2 linked regions of the Parafrankia discariae genome follow. The protein of the gene in region 1 interacts with the protein of each later gene in a pairwise test. Links are inferred from orthologs where the notes say so. Each region holds a gene or a part of one and is shown on either strand. Other genes may lie near its edges. The genes, in order: rpe and eno.

The links.
Region 2: the proteins of rpe (region 1) and eno interact in binary tests that used the Escherichia coli proteins (3 or more experiments, as listed by UniProt). The link is inferred for Parafrankia discariae from one-to-one orthologs.

What each region holds. Positions count from the first base shown.
Region 1 is NZ_KB891218.1:34,855-44,131, forward strand. What follows is about bases 3,879-6,873. They hold rpe (ribulose-phosphate 3-epimerase), read left to right. Parts: upstream 3,879-5,000; coding sequence 5,001-5,747; downstream 5,748-6,873. Other genes in these bases: B056_RS0116860 (RsmB/NOP family class I SAM-dependent RNA methyltransferase), read left to right, coding at 3,879-4,974; B056_RS0116870 (cytidine/deoxycytidylate deaminase family protein), read left to right, coding at 5,753-6,229; B056_RS0116875 (riboflavin synthase), read left to right, coding at 6,626-6,873. Also shown: B056_RS0116840 (primosomal protein N'), read left to right, coding at 1-1,703; def (peptide deformylase), read left to right, coding at 1,832-2,383; fmt (methionyl-tRNA formyltransferase), read left to right, coding at 2,567-3,502; more of B056_RS0116860, read left to right, coding at 3,499-3,878; more of B056_RS0116875, read left to right, coding at 6,874-7,315; B056_RS0116880 (bifunctional 3,4-dihydroxy-2-butanone-4-phosphate synthase/GTP cyclohydrolase II), read left to right, coding at 7,315-8,778; ribH (6,7-dimethyl-8-ribityllumazine synthase), read left to right, coding at 8,775-9,257. UniProt on the Escherichia coli protein: Catalyzes the reversible epimerization of D-ribulose 5-phosphate to D-xylulose 5-phosphate.
Region 2 is NZ_KB891208.1:139,845-148,962, forward strand. Bases 4,065-6,900 are described here. They hold eno (phosphopyruvate hydratase), read left to right. Parts: upstream 4,065-4,758; coding sequence 4,759-6,042; downstream 6,043-6,900. Other genes in these bases: sppA (signal peptide peptidase SppA), read left to right, coding at 4,065-4,391; B056_RS0112045 (FtsB family cell division protein), read left to right, coding at 6,050-6,454; B056_RS0112050 (DUF501 domain-containing protein), read left to right, coding at 6,451-6,900. Outside these bases: B056_RS0112025 (SurA N-terminal domain-containing protein), read left to right, coding at 17-772; mazG (nucleoside triphosphate pyrophosphohydrolase), read left to right, coding at 778-2,076; more of sppA, read left to right, coding at 2,436-4,064; more of B056_RS0112050, read left to right, coding at 6,901-7,092; B056_RS0112055 (Ppx/GppA phosphatase family protein), read left to right, coding at 7,089-8,045; B056_RS0112060 (uracil-DNA glycosylase), read left to right, coding at 8,086-8,910. UniProt on the Escherichia coli protein: Catalyzes the reversible conversion of 2-phosphoglycerate (2-PG) into phosphoenolpyruvate (PEP). It is essential for the degradation of carbohydrates via glycolysis.

The sequences.
Region 1 (9,277 bases):
TGATCGCCGCGGCGGTCGCGGCCACGGTCGCCTCCGGGCGGGGCGCGCTCATCGTCGTTCCCGATCACCGGGACGCCGACCGCGTCGCCGCGGCGTTGACGCCTGCCGCGTCCGGGCCTGGGCCTGGGGCGGTGGGGGGAGGCGTACCGGCCGTGCTGCGGGCCGATCTCGGCCCGGCGGAGCGGTACCGGCGCTTCCTGGCGGTCCGCCGCGGGCAGACGCGGGTGGTCGTGGGGACCCGTGCCGCGGTGTTCGCGCCCGTCGCCGACCTCGGCCTGCTCGTCGTCTGGGACGACGGGGACGACCTGCACTCCGAACTCCGGGCGCCCTACCCCCACACGCGCGACGTGGCGGTCCTGCGGGCCCGGGAGGAGGGCTGCGCGGTGCTGGTCGGTGGGTTCTCCCCGTCGGTGGACGCCGAGGCCCTGGCCCGGGTGGGCTGGGCCGGCCGGCTGGCGACCGGCCGGGACGCCGCGCGGCGGCTCGCGCCCCGGGTGGAGGCGGTCGGCTCCGACTTCGAGGCGTCCATCGATCCGGCCGCGCGGGCGGCCCGGCTGCCCTCGCTCGCCGTGCGCGCCGCGCGCGCCGCGCTGGCCGGCGGCGCGCCGGTGCTGGTCCAGGTACCGCGGCGTGGATACCACCCGTCCATCGCGTGCGCGGACTGCCGCCGGCCGGCCCGATGTCGGAACTGCTCGGGCCCGCTGGGCCGGTCCGCCGCCGGGGCCGCACTGGCCTGCCGCTGGTGCGGCCGTCCGGTGCCGCGCCCCGCCGGCCATCCGCCGGTGGCCGGGCGGGAGCCCGTCCCGGGGCGGGCCGCGGTTTCCGCCGCCGGCGTGATGTCCGGCCGCGCGGTGTCCGGCCGTTCCGCGGTGTCCGGAGACTCCGCGGTGTCCGGGGGCGGCCCGGGTGGATGGCGGTGCGCGGGCTGCGGTGGGGCACGCCTGCGGGCGTCGGTGACCGGCGACCGCCGCACCGCCGAGGAACTGGGCCGGGCGTTTCCCGGCGTCCCGGTACGGATTTCCGGTCGTGACACGGTGCTGGCCACGGTGCCGGCCGAGCCGGCACTCGTGATCGCGACACCGGGCGCGGAGCCGGTCACCCAGGCGGGCTACGGGGCGGTCCTGCTCCTCGACGGCTGGGCGCTGCTCGGGCGCCCCGATCTGCGCGCCGGTGAGGAGACGCTGCGGCGGTGGATGGCCGCGGCCGCGCTGGCCCGGCCGGCGTCGGCCGGCGGGTTGGTGGTCGTGGCGGCGGATCTCGGGCTCGGCCCGGTGCAGGCGCTGGTGCGCTGGGATCCCGGGCTGTTCGTCGCCCGGGAGTCGGACGAGCGTGCCGAGCTTGGTTTCCCCCCGGTGAGCCGGGTGGCGGCGGTGGAGGGCACCCCCGCCGCGCTCGACGACCTGCTGGCGGCGGCCACGCTGCCGGCCGGCGCGGAGGTCCTGGGCCCGGTGCCGGTCCCGCGGCGGGAGTCGGGCCGTGGGGCCGGCGCGGAGCAGGCTGCCGGCCCCGGGCCCCCTCCCGGACCTGGGGCGGGGCCCGGCACCGGCCCGGGCCCGGGGGAGGAGTCCGAGCGTCTGATCATCCGGGTGCGCCGGGAACAGGGCGCCGACCTCGCCGCCGCGTTGCGGGCCGCCCGCGGCGTGCTGGACGCCCGCCGCGCCGGTCGGGTGCGCGTCCAGCTCGATCCGCTGATGATCGGCTGATGTCGGCGGCCCGGCCCGGGGCAGTCGGTCCGGTCCGCCGGGGCGCCGGTTCCCACGCGACCCGTAGCATGAAAGCGTCCGATCTCACTGGACCGAGGTCGGTCAGGTGACGACTTTTGGGAGTGACCGTGTCCGTCCGCGATATCCGCCTCCTCGGGGATCCGGTGCTGCGTACGGTCGCCGACCCGGTGGCGACCTTCGACCGGGAGCTGCGCCGCCTCGTTGACGATCTCGCCGACACCATGCGCGACGCCGGCGGCGTCGGCCTCGCCGCGCCGCAGCTGGGGGTGTCGTTGCGCGTCTTCACGTACCTCGACGACTCGGACGACGTCGGGCACCTGATCAACCCGGTCCTGGGGCCCTTCAGCGAGGAGATGATGGACGGCGAGGAGGGCTGCCTGTCGATGCCGGGGCTGGCATTCGACCTGCGCCGTCCGGAACGCGTCCTCGCCGTCGGCCAGAACTCCCACGGTGACCCGGTCACCGTCGAGGGCAGTGGCATCCTGTCCCGATGCCTGCAACACGAGACCGATCACCTCGACGGGATCCTGTTCATCGACCGTCTCGACAAGGAGACGAAGCGGGCGGCCATGAAGGCGATCCGCGAGGCGGAGTGGTCGGACGAGCCGAAGCCCACGGTCAAGGTGTCGCCGCACCCCCTGTTCGGCCGCGGGCGCTGAGCCGGCAGGCAAAGATCATCGCATTGGCCGTCCTCACCGCGATGGCCACCGGAACGGTGATCGGCACAGCGGTAGGGTCGACGATCGGGTCCGCCGCCGGGTCGATGATCGTGATGATGGTCGGGACGATTGGGTCCGCCGCCGGGAATCCGGCTCGGGAACGGCGCTGAGGGAGCTGCGGTCATGCGTCTTGTCTTCGCCGGTACGCCGGCGGTCGCGCTGCCCAGTCTGCGCGCCCTGCTCGACAGTCCCCGCCATCAGGTGGTCGCAGTGGTGACCCGTCCCGACCGGCCCGCCGGCCGCGGCCGGCACCAGCGATCCTCACCGGTCCGCGAACTGGCGGACGAGCGTGGCCTGGAGGTGCTCGCCCCGGCCCGTGCCGGTGACCCCGACTTCCTCGCCCGGCTCGGCGAGATCGCCCCCGACTGCTGCCCGGTGGTCGCCTACGGCGCGCTGCTGCCCCGGCCGGCCCTCGACATCCCGAAGCGTGGCTGGGTGAACCTGCACTTCTCGCTGCTGCCCGCCTACCGCGGCGCGGCGCCGGTGCAGCGCGCCGTCCTCGCCGGGGAGGACATGACCGGCGCCAGCGTGTTCGAGATCGAGCCGGCCCTGGACTCCGGCCCGGTCTACGGGGTGCTCACCGAGCGGATCCGTCCCACGGACACCTCCGGGGACCTGCTCGACCGCCTCGCCGTCGCCGGCGCGCGGCTGCTGGAGGCGGTCATGGACGGCATCGAGGACGGCACCCTGCAGGCCCGCCCGCAGCCGTCCGACGGGGTCTCGCTGGCCCCGAAGCTCGCCGTCGAGGACGTCCGCGTCGACTGGTCGGCCCCGGCCGTCGCGGTCGACCGGCTGGTGCGGGCCGCCACACCGGCGCCGGGTGCCTGGACGACCTTCCGCGACCGGCGGGTCAAGCTCGGTCCCGTGCGGCCGGCGCCCGCGGGGCACGCTTCGCTGCCCCCCGGGCGGATCGCGGTGCCCGAGCGTGGGCTCGTACTGGTGGGGACGGCCACCGCGCCGGTGGTCCTCGACGAGGTCCGTCCCGAGGGGAAGGCGCCGATGCCGGCGGCCGACTGGATCCGCGGCCTGCGGCCCGGCTCGGACGAGGCGTTCGCGTGAGCGTCTCCGCGCCCCGCAGGGGCGGCACCACGGACCCGGCCCGCCTGCTCGCCTGGGAGGTGCTGCGCGCCGTCGACGAGCGGGGCGCCTACGCCAACCTGCTGCTGCCCGCGCTGCTGTCCGGGCGCCGGCTCTCCCCCCGCGACCGGGGTTTCGCCACCGAGCTGACCTACGGATCGCTGCGGGCCCAGGGCACGCTGGACGGCGTCCTGAACACGGTGACCAGCCGGCCCGTCGCCAGCGTCGACCCGCCGGTGCGCGACGCGCTCCGGCTGGGCGCCTACCAGCTGCTGTCGACCCGGGTGCCGCCCCGCGCGGCGGTCGCCTCGACGGTCGACCTGGTCCGGGCCACCTGCGGGGAGCGCCCGGTGCGTTTCGCGAACGCGGTGCTGCGCCGGGTCGCCGCGCGGATCGAGGCGGCGGCCGGCGACATCGCGGTCCTGCTCTCGGCCCCGGACATCGCCGCGGACCCGGCCGGCCATCTCGCGGTGGTCACCGCGCACCCTCGCTGGATCGTCGACGTCGTGCTCGACGCCCTGGGCGGGGACGTCGCCGGCGCGCACGCCGCGCTGGCCGCCAACGACACCCGGCCGACCGTGCACCTGGTCGCCAGGCCAGGCCGGATCGACGCCGAGACGCTGGTGGCGCAGGCCGCCTCGGTCGGCCTGGGGGCGCGGCGCGGCGCCGGCTCGCCCTACGCCGTCCACCTGGACGGGGGAGACCCGGGCACGCTGCCCGCCGTCGCGGCCGGCGACGCCTCGGTGCAGGACGAGGGCAGCCAGCTGGTCACCCTGGCGCTCGCCTCGGTCTCCACCGTCGGCCGGGACACCGGGCTGACCGTGGACCTGTGCGCCGGGCCCGGCGGCAAGTCCGCCCTGCTGGCCGCGCTGCAGGCCGCCGGTGGTCCGGCGCGGGCTCTCGATAATCCGGCGCGGGTCGCCGGTGATCCGGCGCCGGCCGGTCGGCTGCTCGCGCTCGAACCGCGAGCGGCGCGGGCCGGCCTGGTCGCCGCCTCGCTCGCCGGGTTCCCGGCCGCCCTGGCGGTGCGCGCCGACGGGCGGTTCCCGCCGGTGCGCCCCGGTACGGCCGACCGGGTGCTGGTGGACGTGCCGTGCTCCGGCCTCGGCGCGCTCCGGCGCCGGCCCGAGGCCCGCTGGCGGCGCACGCCCACGGACGTCGCCGCGCTGGTGCCGTTGCAGCGCCAGCTCCTCGTCGCCGCGCTGGACCTGGTCCGCCCGGGCGGGGCGGTGGCCTATGTCACCTGCTCGCCGCACCCGGAGGAGACGTCCGAGGTGGTCACCGCGATCGCCCAGCAGCGGGGGGACGTGGCCATCCTCGACGCCCGGCGCTGCCCGCCGTTCGCCGACGGTCTGCCGGGCGGCCTCGGGGACGGCCCGTTCGTCCAGCTCTGGCCGCACCTGCACGGCACCGACGCGATGTTCCTGGCGCTGCTGCGCCGGGCGGACCGCTGACCGGCGGGCCTGGATACGCTCGCCGCGTGGCAACCGCGCAGATATATCCCAGCATGCTGGCCGCCGACTTCGGCCGGATCGCGGACGCGGCGCGTGCCGTGGCCGGGCACGCGGACTGGCTGCACGTCGATGTCATGGACTACCACTTCGTGCCCAACCTGGCGTTCTCCCCGGACACGGTCGACGCCCTGCGCCGGGTCACCGACACCCCGCTCGACTGCCACCTGATGATCGAGAACCCGGACCGCTGGGCGCCCGGCTTCGCCGAGCGGGGCGCGGCGAACGTGACGATCCACGCCGAGGCGGTCGGCGACATCGCGCGCACCACCGACGCGATCCGCGCGGCCGGTGCCCGCACCGGGCTGGCGGTCAAGCCGGCGACCCCGGTCGAGCACTACCTGGACGACCTGCACCGTTTCGACCTGCTGCTGTTGATGACCATCGAGCCGGGCTTCGGTGGCCAGAAGTTCATGGACGAGGTCCTGCCGAAGATCGCCGCGGCCCGCCGCCTGATCGACGAGCGTGGCCTGGACCTGTGGCTCCAGATCGACGGTGGGGTCAACCGGGAGACCATCGAGCGCTCCGCCGAGGCGGGGGTGGACGTCTTCGTCGCCGGCACGGCGGTCTTCGGTCTGGACGACCCGGCGGCGGCGGTCGAGTCCCTGCGAGCGCTCGCGCTGGCGGCCGCGCCGCGGCTCACCGCCCCGTCCGCGGCCTCGTCCGGCGCCCCACGCGCGGCCTCGTCCGCCGCCGACGACGGGGTACCGGCGTGAGCGGGATGCGCCCCGCGGCCGGCGGGCCGCCGCCCGGCACCCCCGACGGCGACCGGCACTGGCTGGGCCGGGCCGTCGAGCTGAGCCGGCGCTGCCCGCCGTCGGTCACCGCCTTCGCCGTCGGCGCGCTCGTCGTCGCCGCCGACGGGACGCCGCTCGCCGAGGGCTACTCGCGGGCCGAGGAGCCGGCCGACCACGCCGAGGAGGTGGCGCTGCGTCGGCTGCCGCCGGGCGGCCTGCCCGCGGGCGCGACCGTGTACAGCTCGCTGGAGCCGTGCAGCGCCCGCGCCTCCCGCCCGCGGACCTGCACCGAGCTGCTGCTGGCCGCCGGGGTCCGCCGGGTGGTCTTCGCCTGGCGGGAGCCGGCCCTGTTCGTCGACTGCGACGGCGCCGAGCGGCTGGCCGCCGCCGGTGTCGAGGTGCTCGAGCTCGCCGAGCTCGCCGAAGGTGTGCGGGCGGTGAACGGCCACCTGATGCGGTGACCGCCGCGGACGTCCCACGAGGTTCCCGGCGGGGCGGTCCTCAGCGGGGTGGTCCCCGGCGAGGATGACGTGGATTACGGTCCGTGCCCCGAGCATTCAAGGCGCCCGTATGTCAGACTTAACCGTGTACTAACAACAGCACGCGCGCTCCGGGGTCGGTGAAACTCCGAGCCGGCGGTGACAGTCCGCGACCCGTCCACCCTTGTGGTGGCCGGTTGACCTGGTGGAATTCCGGGACCGACGGTGAAAGTCCGGATGGGAGGACGCGCGCGGGGCACCGCTGTGCCGGCCACGTGTGCGTGGCCGTCCTGGCGTGGGTCGGCGCGAGCGCGCCGGCCCTGACCCGCGTGACCTTCTTGCGTCCCGGACGTGCCGGGACCGGAGGTGCGGGGTCGGATGTTCACCGGCATCGTCGAAGAACTCGGCGTGGTGACCGCCATCGAGCCGCGGCAGGACGCCGCGTCGCTCACCGTCGAGTGTCATGGCGTACTCGATGACGTGGCACACGGCGCCTCTGTCGCCGTGAACGGGGTCTGTCTCACGGTGACCTCGTTCGTCCTCCCTCCGGACACCGCGGCCGGCGGGGACGTGTCCGGGCCGGGCGGTTCCGCCGGTTCCGCCGGGGCGGCCGGCGGCTTCACCGCGGACGTGATGCTCGAAACGCTGCGCAGGTCCGCCCTGGGCGACCTCGCGGTCGGGGACCGGGTGAACCTCGAACGCCCCGTCCGCCTCTCCGACCGGCTCGGCGGGCACCTGGTGCAGGGGCACGTCGACGGGGTCGGCGTCGTCCTCGAGCGGGTACCGGCCGAGCACTGGGAGGTCGTGCGCGTCAGCCTGCCACCGGGGCTGGACCGCTACCTCGTCGAGAAGGGCTCGGTGACCGTGGACGGGGTCAGCCTGACCATCGTCGACGTCCGCGCCGCGGCCGGCGGTGAGCCGGCCAGTTTCTCCGTCAGCCTCATCCCGACCACCCTCGCCGTGACGACGCTGGGCACCCGCGCCGTCGGCGACAAGGTCAACATCGAGGTGGACGTCGTGGCCAAGTATGTCGAGAAGCTCCACGCCGACCTGAACGGATCACACTGATGACCACAAACCCGGCCGGCGACTCCTCGGCCGCCTTCCGCCCGACGGCCACGTCGCCGACGGCCACCTCCCACCCGGCGGCGTCCGCCGAGGCGCCGGTGAGCTTCGCGACGATCGAGGCCGCCATCGCCGAGATCGCCGCCGGCCGACCGGTCGTCGTGGTCGACGACGCGGACCGCGAGAACGAGGGCGACCTGATCTTCGCGGCCGAGGCGGCCACCCCGGAGCTGCTCGCCTTCATGGTCCGGCACACGGCGGGGGTCGTCTGCGTGCCGCTCGACCCCGCGGAGGTCGACCGGCTCGACCTCGACCAGATGGTCCCGCAGAACACCGACCGGATGGGCACGGCGTTCACGATCTCGGTGGACGCCCGCTCCGGCGTCACCACCGGGATCTCCGCCGCCGACCGGGCCCGGACCATCCGGCTGCTCGCCGACCCGGCGACCCAGCCCGCCGACCTCACCCGGCCCGGGCACATCTTCCCGCTGCGGGCGAAGGAAGGCGGTGTGCTGCGCCGGCCCGGCCACACCGAGGCTGCCGTCGACCTCGCCCGGCTGGCGGGCCTGCGCCCGGCCGGGGCGATCTGCGAGATCGTCAACGAGGACGGCACCATGGCCCGGCTGCCGGAGCTGACCGCCTTCGCCCGGGAGCACAACCTGGCCCTGATCTCGATCGCGGATCTCATCGCCTACCGTCGCCGGACGGAGAAGCAGGTCGTACGGGTCGCCGAGGCCCGCATCCCGACCCGCTACGGCCCGTTCCGGGCCGTCGGGTACCGGGGCACCCTGGACGGCGTCGAGCACATCGCACTGATCCGCGGCGAGGTCGGTGACGGGGAGAACGTCCTGGTCAGGGTGCACAGCGAATGCCTCACCGGAGACGTCTTCGGCTCCCAGCGCTGCGACTGCGGCAACCAGCTCGACGCGGCGCTACGCGCCGTGGCGGCCGAGGGCCGGGGTGTCGTGCTCTACGTCCGCGGGCACGAGGGCCGCGGCATCGGCCTCATGCACAAGCTGCAGGCCTACCAGCTCCAGGACGCCGGGCACGACACCGTCGACGCGAACCTCGCCCTCGGGCTGCCGGCCGACGCCCGCGACTACGGCACCGGTGCCCAGATCCTGGTGGACCTGGGCGTGCGGGGGCTGCGGCTGCTGTCCAACAACCCGACGAAGCGCGCCGGCCTGGAAGGCTACGGGCTGACCATCGTCGAGCAGGTGGGGCTGCCGGTGACGCACACTCCGGAGAACCTGCGCTACCTCACGACCAAGCGGGACCGGATGGGCCACGACCTGCCTGGCCTTCCCGGGCTGCCCGGCCTTCCCGGCCTTCCCGGCCTGCCTGACCTGCCGAAGGCGGTCGGCGGGGACGAGACCGCCGGTGGCGCGCACGACGCCCACCGCTGGCCGGTGACGGCGGCCCCGATCGCCGACCGCGCGGAGCGGGCCTGCGAGGAGGCCCGGTGAGCGGCGCCGGAGCGCCCGCCGAGGAGCTGCCCGACGCCAGCGGGGTGCGCCTGGCGATCGTGGCCACCCGATGGCATGTGGAGATCACCGACGCGCTGCTCGCCGGCGCGCTGCGCGCTGCGAAGGACTCCGGAATCACAGTCACCCCGACGGTCGTGAGGGTGTCCGGGGCCGTCGAGCTGCCCGTGGTCGTCGCCGCCCTGGCGGCGCGGCACGACGCCGTGGTGGCGCTGGGCGCGGTGATCCGCGGCGGCACCCCGCATTTCGAGTACGTCTGCCGCTTCGTGACGGACGGTCTGGCGCGGGTGACCCTGGACGCCGGGGTGCCGGTCGGGTTCGGCCTGCTGACCTGCGACACCCTCGAACAGGCCCGGGACCGGGCCGGTCTGCCGGGCTCGGCGGAGGACAAGGGCCGCGAGGCCACCCTCGCCGCGCTGGACACCGCTGTCATCCTGCGCGGCATCGGCGCCCTCGCCTGACGGGCCACCGCCCCGCTGGC
Region 2 (9,118 bases), on another replicon or contig:
GGATACGGTCAGCACTGTGAAGTTTCCGCGTCTTCTGGCCGGGCTCGGGCTCGTCGTGCTCACCGGCATCGCAGGTACCGCATGCACGACGCACGCCGGGGCCGCCGCGCAGGTCGGATCGAGCACGATCGAGACGTCCACGGTGCGCGGGATCGTCGACCGCGGCTTCGAGGCCGTCTCGGCCGTCCCCGCCCAGCAGGCGGCCCAGAGCCTGGACCGGGCCGAGCTGCAGCGCCGCACGCTGACCACCCTGGTGCAGCTCCAGGTGCTCGAGTCCGAGGCGGACCGCCTCGGGGTCACGCTGAGCAGCCAGGACGTCGACGCCTACTACCAGGCGTACGCCGTGCTGCAGTTCGGCAGCGTCGAGGCCTTCGAGACGCGGGCGGCCGCGGCCGGCTTCGCCAAGAAGGACGTCGGCGTGATCGTGCGCACCGGCGCGCTGGAATCCGCCCTCGGTGACAAGATCGCGCCCACCACGCTCGCCTCGGTGGCCGACGCCCGCGCGCAGTACGACAGCATCGTGGCGCAGGTCGGCGACCTTCCGCTGACCTTCGAGGCGGCCCGGCCGTACCTGCAGCGCTTCCTGGCGACCGACCAGCGCGCGGTCAAGCTCCGCCCGCTGCTGACCGCGGCCGCCGACCGGGAGCACGTCTCGATCAACCCGCGCTTCGGCTCGTGGGACGACCAGCAGTTCGCCGTGGTCTCCGCCCCCGGGACGATCGCCACGACGGCCGCGCCGGAGTCCGCGCTCGACCTGACCCTGGGCTCCTGACCGGCGTGACCAGCCGCGTGACCGGCGGGAGAACCCGCATCACCCTGGTCTCCACCAGCGCCCGGGTGGCCCCCGGTCTGTTGACCGCCGCCGCCTGGGACGTGCTCCGCTCGGCCCGGGTCTGGACGGCCAGCCCGGACCACCCGCAGGCCGCGGCGCTGCGCGAGGCCGGCGTCGAGGTCTCGGTGCTGCGGTCGGCGTCGCCCGCCGAGCCCGGCGTGGAGGTCGACCCGGTCGCCGAGCTGCGGGCCGCGGCCGGGCCGGGTGCCGAGGTCGCGTGGCTGCTCGACCCGGTCTCACCGACCGCGGCCGACCGCGTGCTGCGCGCCGCCGCCCGCGCCGGCCGGGACGCCGCCGGCCGGGACGCCGCCGGCCGGGACCACCTCGCGTGGCCGGGGGTCGAGGTCGAGCTGCTGGTCGCCACCCGCGAGCTGCCCGGGTCGGCGCTGCTCGACGCGGTCGCGGTCATGGACCGGCTGCGCTCGCCCGGCGGCTGCCCCTGGGACGCCGAGCAGACCCACGTCTCGCTGGCGCCCTACCTGCTCGAGGAGGCCTACGAGGCCTACCAGGCCATCGAGGACGGCGATCTCGCGGAGCTGCGCGAGGAGCTGGGCGACGTCCTCATGCAGGTGCTCTTCCACGCCCGGGTCGCCGCCGAGGCCGGCGGGGCGGGCTGGGACGTCGACGACGTCGCGGCCGGGCTGACCGCCAAGCTGGTCCGCCGCCACCCGCACGTGTTCGGTGACGTCGCCGTCTCCGGGGCGGACGACGTCGTCACCAACTGGGACGCGATCAAGGCTGTGGAGAAGGGCCGGAAGTCGGTGACGGAGGGCGTGCCGCTGTCCGCGCCGGCGCTCTTCCTGACCGCCAAGCTGCTGCGGCGGGCCGCGAAGCTCGGACTCCCGCCGGAGCTGGCGCTGCCCCGCCACCCGGCGGACAACGGCACCGATGCCGATGCCGCCAGGACCGCCAGCGATGCCGGGGCCGGTGTGCCACACCTCGTCGCGGAGCTGGCCCGGGAGATCGGGACCGCCGGGGCGGGCACCGGCGCCGAGGAGCGGATCGGGGATCTGCTGTTCGCCGCGGTCGTGCTGGCCGGGGAGCGGGGCGTCGACCCGGAGACCGCGCTGCGTGGGCGGGCCCGGCTGTTCCGGGACACGTTGGCCCGGGCCGAGCACGCCGCCCTCGCCCGCGGCGAGGAGCCCGGTGGGCTGGCCGCCGACAGCTGGCGAGACCTGTGGGCAGCCGCGAGCCCTCCCCCGCTGGAGCGGGGCGCCGCGGGCGGGCCGGTGCGCGAGCCCTGACCGGGCGTCGAGGAACTACGCAGGCCGGATACCGCCGTCCGGCGATGCGTGGCGGATGGGTGAGTGTCCTGGCTGTCACTCAACCGCCGCGGTTCCTCAGCGCCGTGCATACAGGCCTGGTAGGCGTGAATATTCTCCACCTCCGGCCTTCTCCGGCCTTCTCCGGGATTCCCGGTGCTCCGCCGCGCACCTCTGCCTCCCGGTGACACGACCCCCCGAGCCCCGGCCGCGTCCCGCGTCCCGCGGGTGATCATGGTGTTCCGCGGTGCCGCCGTCATGGTGGGCGGGCGGCGTTGGCCCTGACAGCCGCGCCCGACCAGCCTCGCCGAATTACCCGGCCTTGCGTCTAGCCTCGGAGCATGGTTGGAACCCCCAGACAGGTGGTCGCCGACGTCCAGCGGATCGCGCGGCGGCGCAACGCCCCGATCGTGCTCGAACTCGACCTGACGTCCGATCCGGTCGAGGGCGTGCCCGCGGACCCGTTGACGGCGGCCGTCTCACACCGGCGGACCGGCCTGCGGGAGATCGTCGACGGGCTGCGCCGAGCGGCCCGGGACGAGCGCGCGAGCGTCGTCGTGGCGCACGTCGCCGCCTGCGGGATGCCGCTGGCGCGGGTGCAGGAGATCCGGGACGCCGTCGCCGAGTTCCGGGCCGGTGGTGGGGTCGCCCTGGCCTACGCGGACACCTTCGGCGAGTTCGGCGGCGGCACCGTCGCCTACTACCTGGCCTGCGCGTTCGACGAGATCTGGCTCGCGCCGCCCGGTGACCTGGGGCTGACCGGCGTCGCGATGGAGACCCCGTTCCTGCGCGACGCGCTCGACCGGCTCGGGGTCACCGTCGAGATCGGTCAGCGCCACGAGTACAAGAACGCGGTGAACACGCTGGTGGAACGGGACTTCACCCCCGCCCACCGGGAGGCGCTGGGCCGCCTCGTCGACTCCAGCGCCGAGCAGATCGTCGCCGGGATCGCGCGGAGCCGGGGCCTGTCGGCCGACCGGGTCCGGCACATGATCGACACCGCGCCGCTGGCCGGCCACGTGGCGCTCTCCGCCGGCCTCGTCGACCGGATCGGCTACCGCGACGAGGTCTACGAGCACGCCCGGGAGCGGGCCCGCGCGCTGGCCGGCCTGGAACCGGGCGATGACGCCGGTGAGACGGTCGAACCGGTGCTGAGGTACGTCTCGGCCTACCGGCGGGCGGCCGTCCGCAAGGCCGAGTCGCCGGTGCGCCGGGCCGGGGCGTTCGCCTCGTCGCTGCCGGCGACGATCTTTTCGCGGGAGTCCGGCCGTTCCCCCGCGGGGCCGGCCGGTGGTCCCGGGGGCGCGGGACCGGCCGACGCGGCGGCTCTGTCGCCCGCCGGTGCCGGCGTGGTGCCGCCGGAGATCGATCCGCGCACGTCGGTGGTGGCGCTCGTGCACGGCACCGGGCCGGTGGTCCTCGGCGGGGCCACGATGCCGTTCTCGGGGCCGGTGCTGGCCGCCGACGCGGTCACGGCAGCCTTCCGCGCCGCCGCGCGTGATCCCTCCGTGGCCGCCGCGGTCTTCCGGGTGGAGAGCCCCGGAGGCTCCTATGTGGCCTCGGATGTAGTCCGTCGGGAGATCGAACGGTTCCGATCCACGGGCCGTCCAGTCGTCGTCTCGATGGGCTCGGTGGCCGCCTCGGGCGGGTACTTCGTCGCGCTCGCGGGGGACGTGATCGTCGCGAACCCGGGAACGCTGACCGGGTCCATCGGTGTCTTCGGCGGCAAGCAGGTCGTGCGTGACCTGTTCGACAAGGTCGGCATCGGCTTCGGCGCCGTCGCCGCCGGCGAGAACGCGCTGATGATGTCCCCGCGCCAGCCGTTCACCCCGACCGAACGGGCCAAGCTCGACGAGTTCCTCGACCGCGTCTACGCCGACTTCGTGGACAAGGTCGCCCAGGCTCGTCGTCTGTCGCACGGCGACGCCCACGAGCTCGCCCGCGGCCGGGTCTGGACGGGCGCCGACGCCCACCACCACGGCCTGGTGGACGAACTGGGCGGGCTCGCCCACGCGATCGACCTGGCCTGGGCCCGGGCCGGGCTGCCGGCGGGGGAGACGCCCCGGGTCCGGCTCACCCCGAAGCCGTCGGTGTTCGACCGGCTGCGCGCGCCGAAGTCCAGCGAGGAGCCGGCCGCGGCGTCCGCGCTGGTACCCGGGGTGGGAGCGGGGCTCGCCGGCCTCGGAGCGCGGGGCGCGCTGCTCGTCGGCGAGCGGCTGCTGGGCGCCTGCCTGGCCCGGGCGGGCCTGCCGGGCGCCGGCCCGCTGGTGATGCCGCCGGTCGGCGAGATCCGTTAGTCCGGTGGGCCCGGCCGGGTGAAATGCGCGGCGGTTGCGCGGCCTCGGAGCGTGATCGGTTGGTCACGAGGACGGTGGGACGTCCCCGCGTGGCGCGACCGGGAGGCGACGCGGTGGCGCGCGGGCGGCGGTAGTCTCGCACCGACCGGTTCGTCCGGACGGCGCCGCTCGTCCCCGTGTCCCGGGTCCGCGCCCGCCGGGCCACGGGCTGCCGGGCCGCCGCGGCGGATCCCCGGTGCCCGTCCGTCCGCCGGATGCCGTTTCTGTCCGCCAGCTGTCGCTCGTGTCCGCCAGCAGATGTCTGTCCGCCAGCAGATGCCGTCCCGCGCCGGTGCCCCGGTCGCGTCTCCATCGAAAGGTCGTGCCCGTGCCGTCCATCGAGGCTGTCGGAGCCCGTGAGATCCTCGACTCCCGAGGCAACCCCACCGTCGAGGTCGAGGTCGTCCTGGAGGACGGCACCCTCGGTCGCGCCGCCGTCCCGAGCGGTGCCAGCACCGGTGCCTTCGAGGCCGTGGAGCTGCGCGACGGCGGTGACCGCTACGGCGGCAAGGGTGTCACGAAGGCCGTCGAGGCGGTCATCGGCCGGATCGGCCCCGCCATCATGGAGCTGGAGGCCACCGAGCAGCGTCTGCTCGACGCGACCCTCATCGACCTGGACGGCACGCCCGACAAGTCGGCCCTCGGCGCGAACGCGCTGCTCGGGGTCAGCCTCGCGGTCGCCAAAGCCGCCGCGGCCTCCAGCGGCCTGCCGCTGTTCCGGTACCTGGGCGGCCCGAGCGCGCACCTGCTGCCGGTGCCGATGATGAACATCCTCAACGGCGGCGCGCACGCCGACACCAACGTCGACATCCAGGAGTTCATGATCGCGCCGATCGGCGCGGGCACGTTCGCGGAGTCGGTGCGCTGGGGCGCCGAGGTCTACCAGGCGCTCAAGAGCGTGCTCAAGGGCCGCGGCCTGGCCACCGGGGTCGGCGACGAGGGCGGCTTCGCCCCGAGCCTGCCGACCAACCGGGAGGCGCTCGACCTGATCGCCGAGGCGATCGACAAGGCCGGCTTCGGGCTCGGCGACGACATCGCGCTGGCGCTCGACGTCGCCTCCACCGAGTTCTTCGCCGACGGCTCCTACACCTTCGAGGGCAGCGGCCGGTCGGCCGACCAGCTGATCGACTACTACGCGGACCTGGTCGACTCCTACCCGATCGTCTCCATCGAGGACCCGCTCGCCGAGGACGACTGGGCCGGTTGGGCGAACATCACCACCCGGCTCGGCTCCCGGGTCCAGCTCGTCGGCGACGACCTGTTCGTCACCAACCCGGAGCGGCTGGCCCGCGGCATCGCCGAGGGGGCGGCGAACGCGCTGTTGGTGAAGGTGAACCAGATCGGCACCCTGACCGAGACCCTGGACGCGGTCAACCTCGCGCACCGCAGCGGCTACCGCTGCATGATGTCGCACCGCTCCGGCGAGACCGAGGACACCACGATCGCCGACCTGGCCGTGGCCGTCGACTGCGGCCAGATCAAGACCGGTGCCCCGGCGCGCAGCGAGCGGGTCGCGAAGTACAACCAGCTGCTGCGCATCGAGGAGGAGCTGGACGACGCCGCCCGGTATGCGGGAGCCGGCGCGTTCCCGCGCCGGACGACCACCGGCTGAGTCGAGCATGCCCGTCCGGCGTACCGCGCTGACGACGAGGGCCACGCTGCTGGCCGTCGTCATCTGCGTGCTGGTGTTGACCCTGGCCTATCCGTTGCGGCTGTACCTGCAGCAGCAGGCGAAGATCTCCGAGCTCACGCGGGCGAACGCCCAGCGGCAGACCAGGGTCGACGACCTGCGCGCGGAGGTCGCCCGTTACGACGACCCGGCGTGGGTGGCGGACGAGGCGCGCCGCCGGCTGCACTTCATCCTGCCCGGGGAGAAGTCGTACCTGATGCCCACCGCGCCGCAGCCGACCGCGCGGCCCGGAGCGGACGCGGCCGGTGGCGCTGGCGACCGGTCCTGGTACGGCCGGCTGTGGTCGCAGCTGGACCAGCCCCCGGCGACCCCGACACCGGCGCCGCCCTCATGAGCGGCGACGCCGGCGTCACGGGCCGGGCGGACACCGCGCACCGGGCGGGCGAGGCGGGCCGGGCGGACGCCGCGGGCTGGACGGACGCCGAGCGCGCCGTCGTGCGGCGCCAGCTCGGCCGCCCGCCGCGGGCCGTGCTCGGCGTCGCGCACCGCTGTTCGTGCGGGCTGCCGGACGTCGTGGAGACGGCCCCCCGGCTCGAGGACGGAACACCGTTCCCGACGCTGTACTACCTGACCTGCCCGCGGGCGGCGTCGGCGATCTCCCGGCTGGAGGGCTCCGGCCTGATGCGGGAGATGACCGCCCGGCTGGGGGCCGACCCGGCGCTCGCCGCCGCCTACCGCGCCGCCCACCGCGACTACCTGGCCCGTCGCGACGCGCACGACACCCTCCCCGGGGACCCGAGCGCCGGCGGGATGCCGGACCGGGTCAAGTGCCTGCACGTGCTGGTCGCCCACAGCCTGGCCGCCGGCCCGGGGGTCAATCCGTTCGGTGACGAGGCTCTCGCCCAGCTCGCCGACTGGGGGGCCCGGGGGCCGTGCGTCGAGCCGGACGGCGCATCCTGTGCGGGGGAACCGGGGGGCTCACGCGGCCAGGCGGCACGCGTCGGCCAGGGACGAGAGGAGACCGCCGGATGACCCGCGTGGCCGCGATCGACTGTGGCACCAACTCCATCCGACTGCTCGTGGCCGAGATCGACGAGGGTGCGGCCGGCTCCGGCGGGCGGCTGCGCGAGCTGACCCGCCAGATGGAGATCGTCCGGCTCGGCGCCGGCGTCGACCGCACCGGTGAGCTGGCGCCCGAGGCGCTGGCCCGGACGTTCGCCGCCCTGCGCGACTACTCCGACGAGATCACCCGGCTCGGCGCGACCCGGGTCCGGATGGTCGCCACCAGCGCCACCCGGGACGCGCGCAACCGCGCCGAGCTGGTCGACGGCGTCCGCGCGATCCTGGGCGTCGACCCCGAGGTGATCAGCGGTGGTGAGGAGGCGGCGCTCTCCTTCACCGGCGCGATCGGCGACCTCGACGGGGTCGCGACCCCGATCCTGCTGGCCGACATCGGCGGCGGCTCGACCGAACTGGTGCTCGGCGGCGCCGAGGGCGTCCGGGAGTCGATCTCGGTCAACGTGGGCTGCGTGCGCATGGCGGAGCGTCACCTGCACTCCGATCCACCGGCGCCGGAGCAGATCGCCGCGATCGTCGCCGACGTGAACGCGGCGTTCGACCTGGCCGAGCGCACGGTGCCCATCACCACCGCCGCCACCCTGGTCGGTGTCGCCGGGACGGTGACCACCGTCGCGGCCCTGGCCGCCGACCTGCCCACCTACGACCCCGACCGCATCCACCTGATGGTCACCTCGGCCGCCGACGTGGCGGCGGTCACCGCGAGCCTGCTCGAGATGACCCACGCCCAGCGCGCGGTACTGCCGGTGATGCACCCCGGGCGGGTGGACGTCATCGCCGCCGGCGCGCTGGTGCTGCGGACCCTCATGGAGCGGGCCGGAACCCCCTCGGTGATCGCGAGCGAGCGGGACATCCTCGACGGCATCGCTCTCTCCCTGGGCGGAGTGGTCGAGTCCGGGGCTCGGTGAACCCGGCGGGCACCACCGCCGGGCCGGCGCCGGGGCCCAGGTGAGCGCGGGGCGGTCCGGGGTGGGCGAGCGGTCTCCCGCCGCGCCCGGCTCGGGCTGGCCCGGCGACCCGGCCGTCCCGGGCACCCCGGTAGCCCGCTCCGGGCCCGAGGTCGCCGGCCTGGCCGGGGCGGCTCCGAGCTGCGACGAGCTCGACGCGCGGATGTCGGTCTGCCGGGCCTGCCCGCGGCTGGTCGACTGGCGCGAGGAGGTCGCCGCCGCCCGCCGGGCCGCGTACGCCGACCAGCCTTACTGGGGCCGGCCGGTGCCCTCGTTCGGGCCGGCCGACGCGCGGACGCTGATCGTCGGCCTCGCCCCCGCCGCGCACGGTGGCAACCGGACCGGTCGGATCTTCACCGGCGACCGCAGTGGGGACTGGCTGTTCGCCGCGCTGCACCGGGCCGGCCTGGCCGCCCTCGGAACCTCCGTCTCCGCCGGTGACGGCCAGCGGATGACCGGCGCGCGGGTGGTCGCCGCCGTCCGGTGCGCGCCGCCGGCGAACAAGCCCACCCCGGCCGAGCGGGACACCTGCCGGCCCTGGCTCGTCCGTGAGCTGGAGCTGCTGCGACCGACTCTGCGGTCGATCGTCGTGCTGGGGGGCTTCGCCTGGTCCGCGCTGTGGCCGGCGCTCGCCCGGGCCGGCTACCCGACGCCGGCGCGGCGTGTTCCGTTCGGCCACGGCGTCGCGGCGGACGCGGGCCCGGTGCGGATCCTCGGGTGCTACCACCCGAGCCAGCAGAACACGTTCACCGGCCGGCTGACCGAGCCGATGCTCGACGCCGTCCTCGCCGCCGCCGTGGCCGATCCGGTGACCCGGCCGGTCTGACGGCCGTGCGCGGGGCTGATGGTGGCGTCCCGAGCCGCCCGGTCGGGGCGTGTTCGCGGGGCCGCGAATCGCCGCGGGACCAGGTTACCGAAACCACACTGAGGGTCGAGTCTTGCGGAAACATCTATTACCGTATCCGGTGGGAGCGGGACTTCCGCTATGCGGAGACAGTGGGCCAGATCACGCTGTGACCGGCTATCGGACTAAC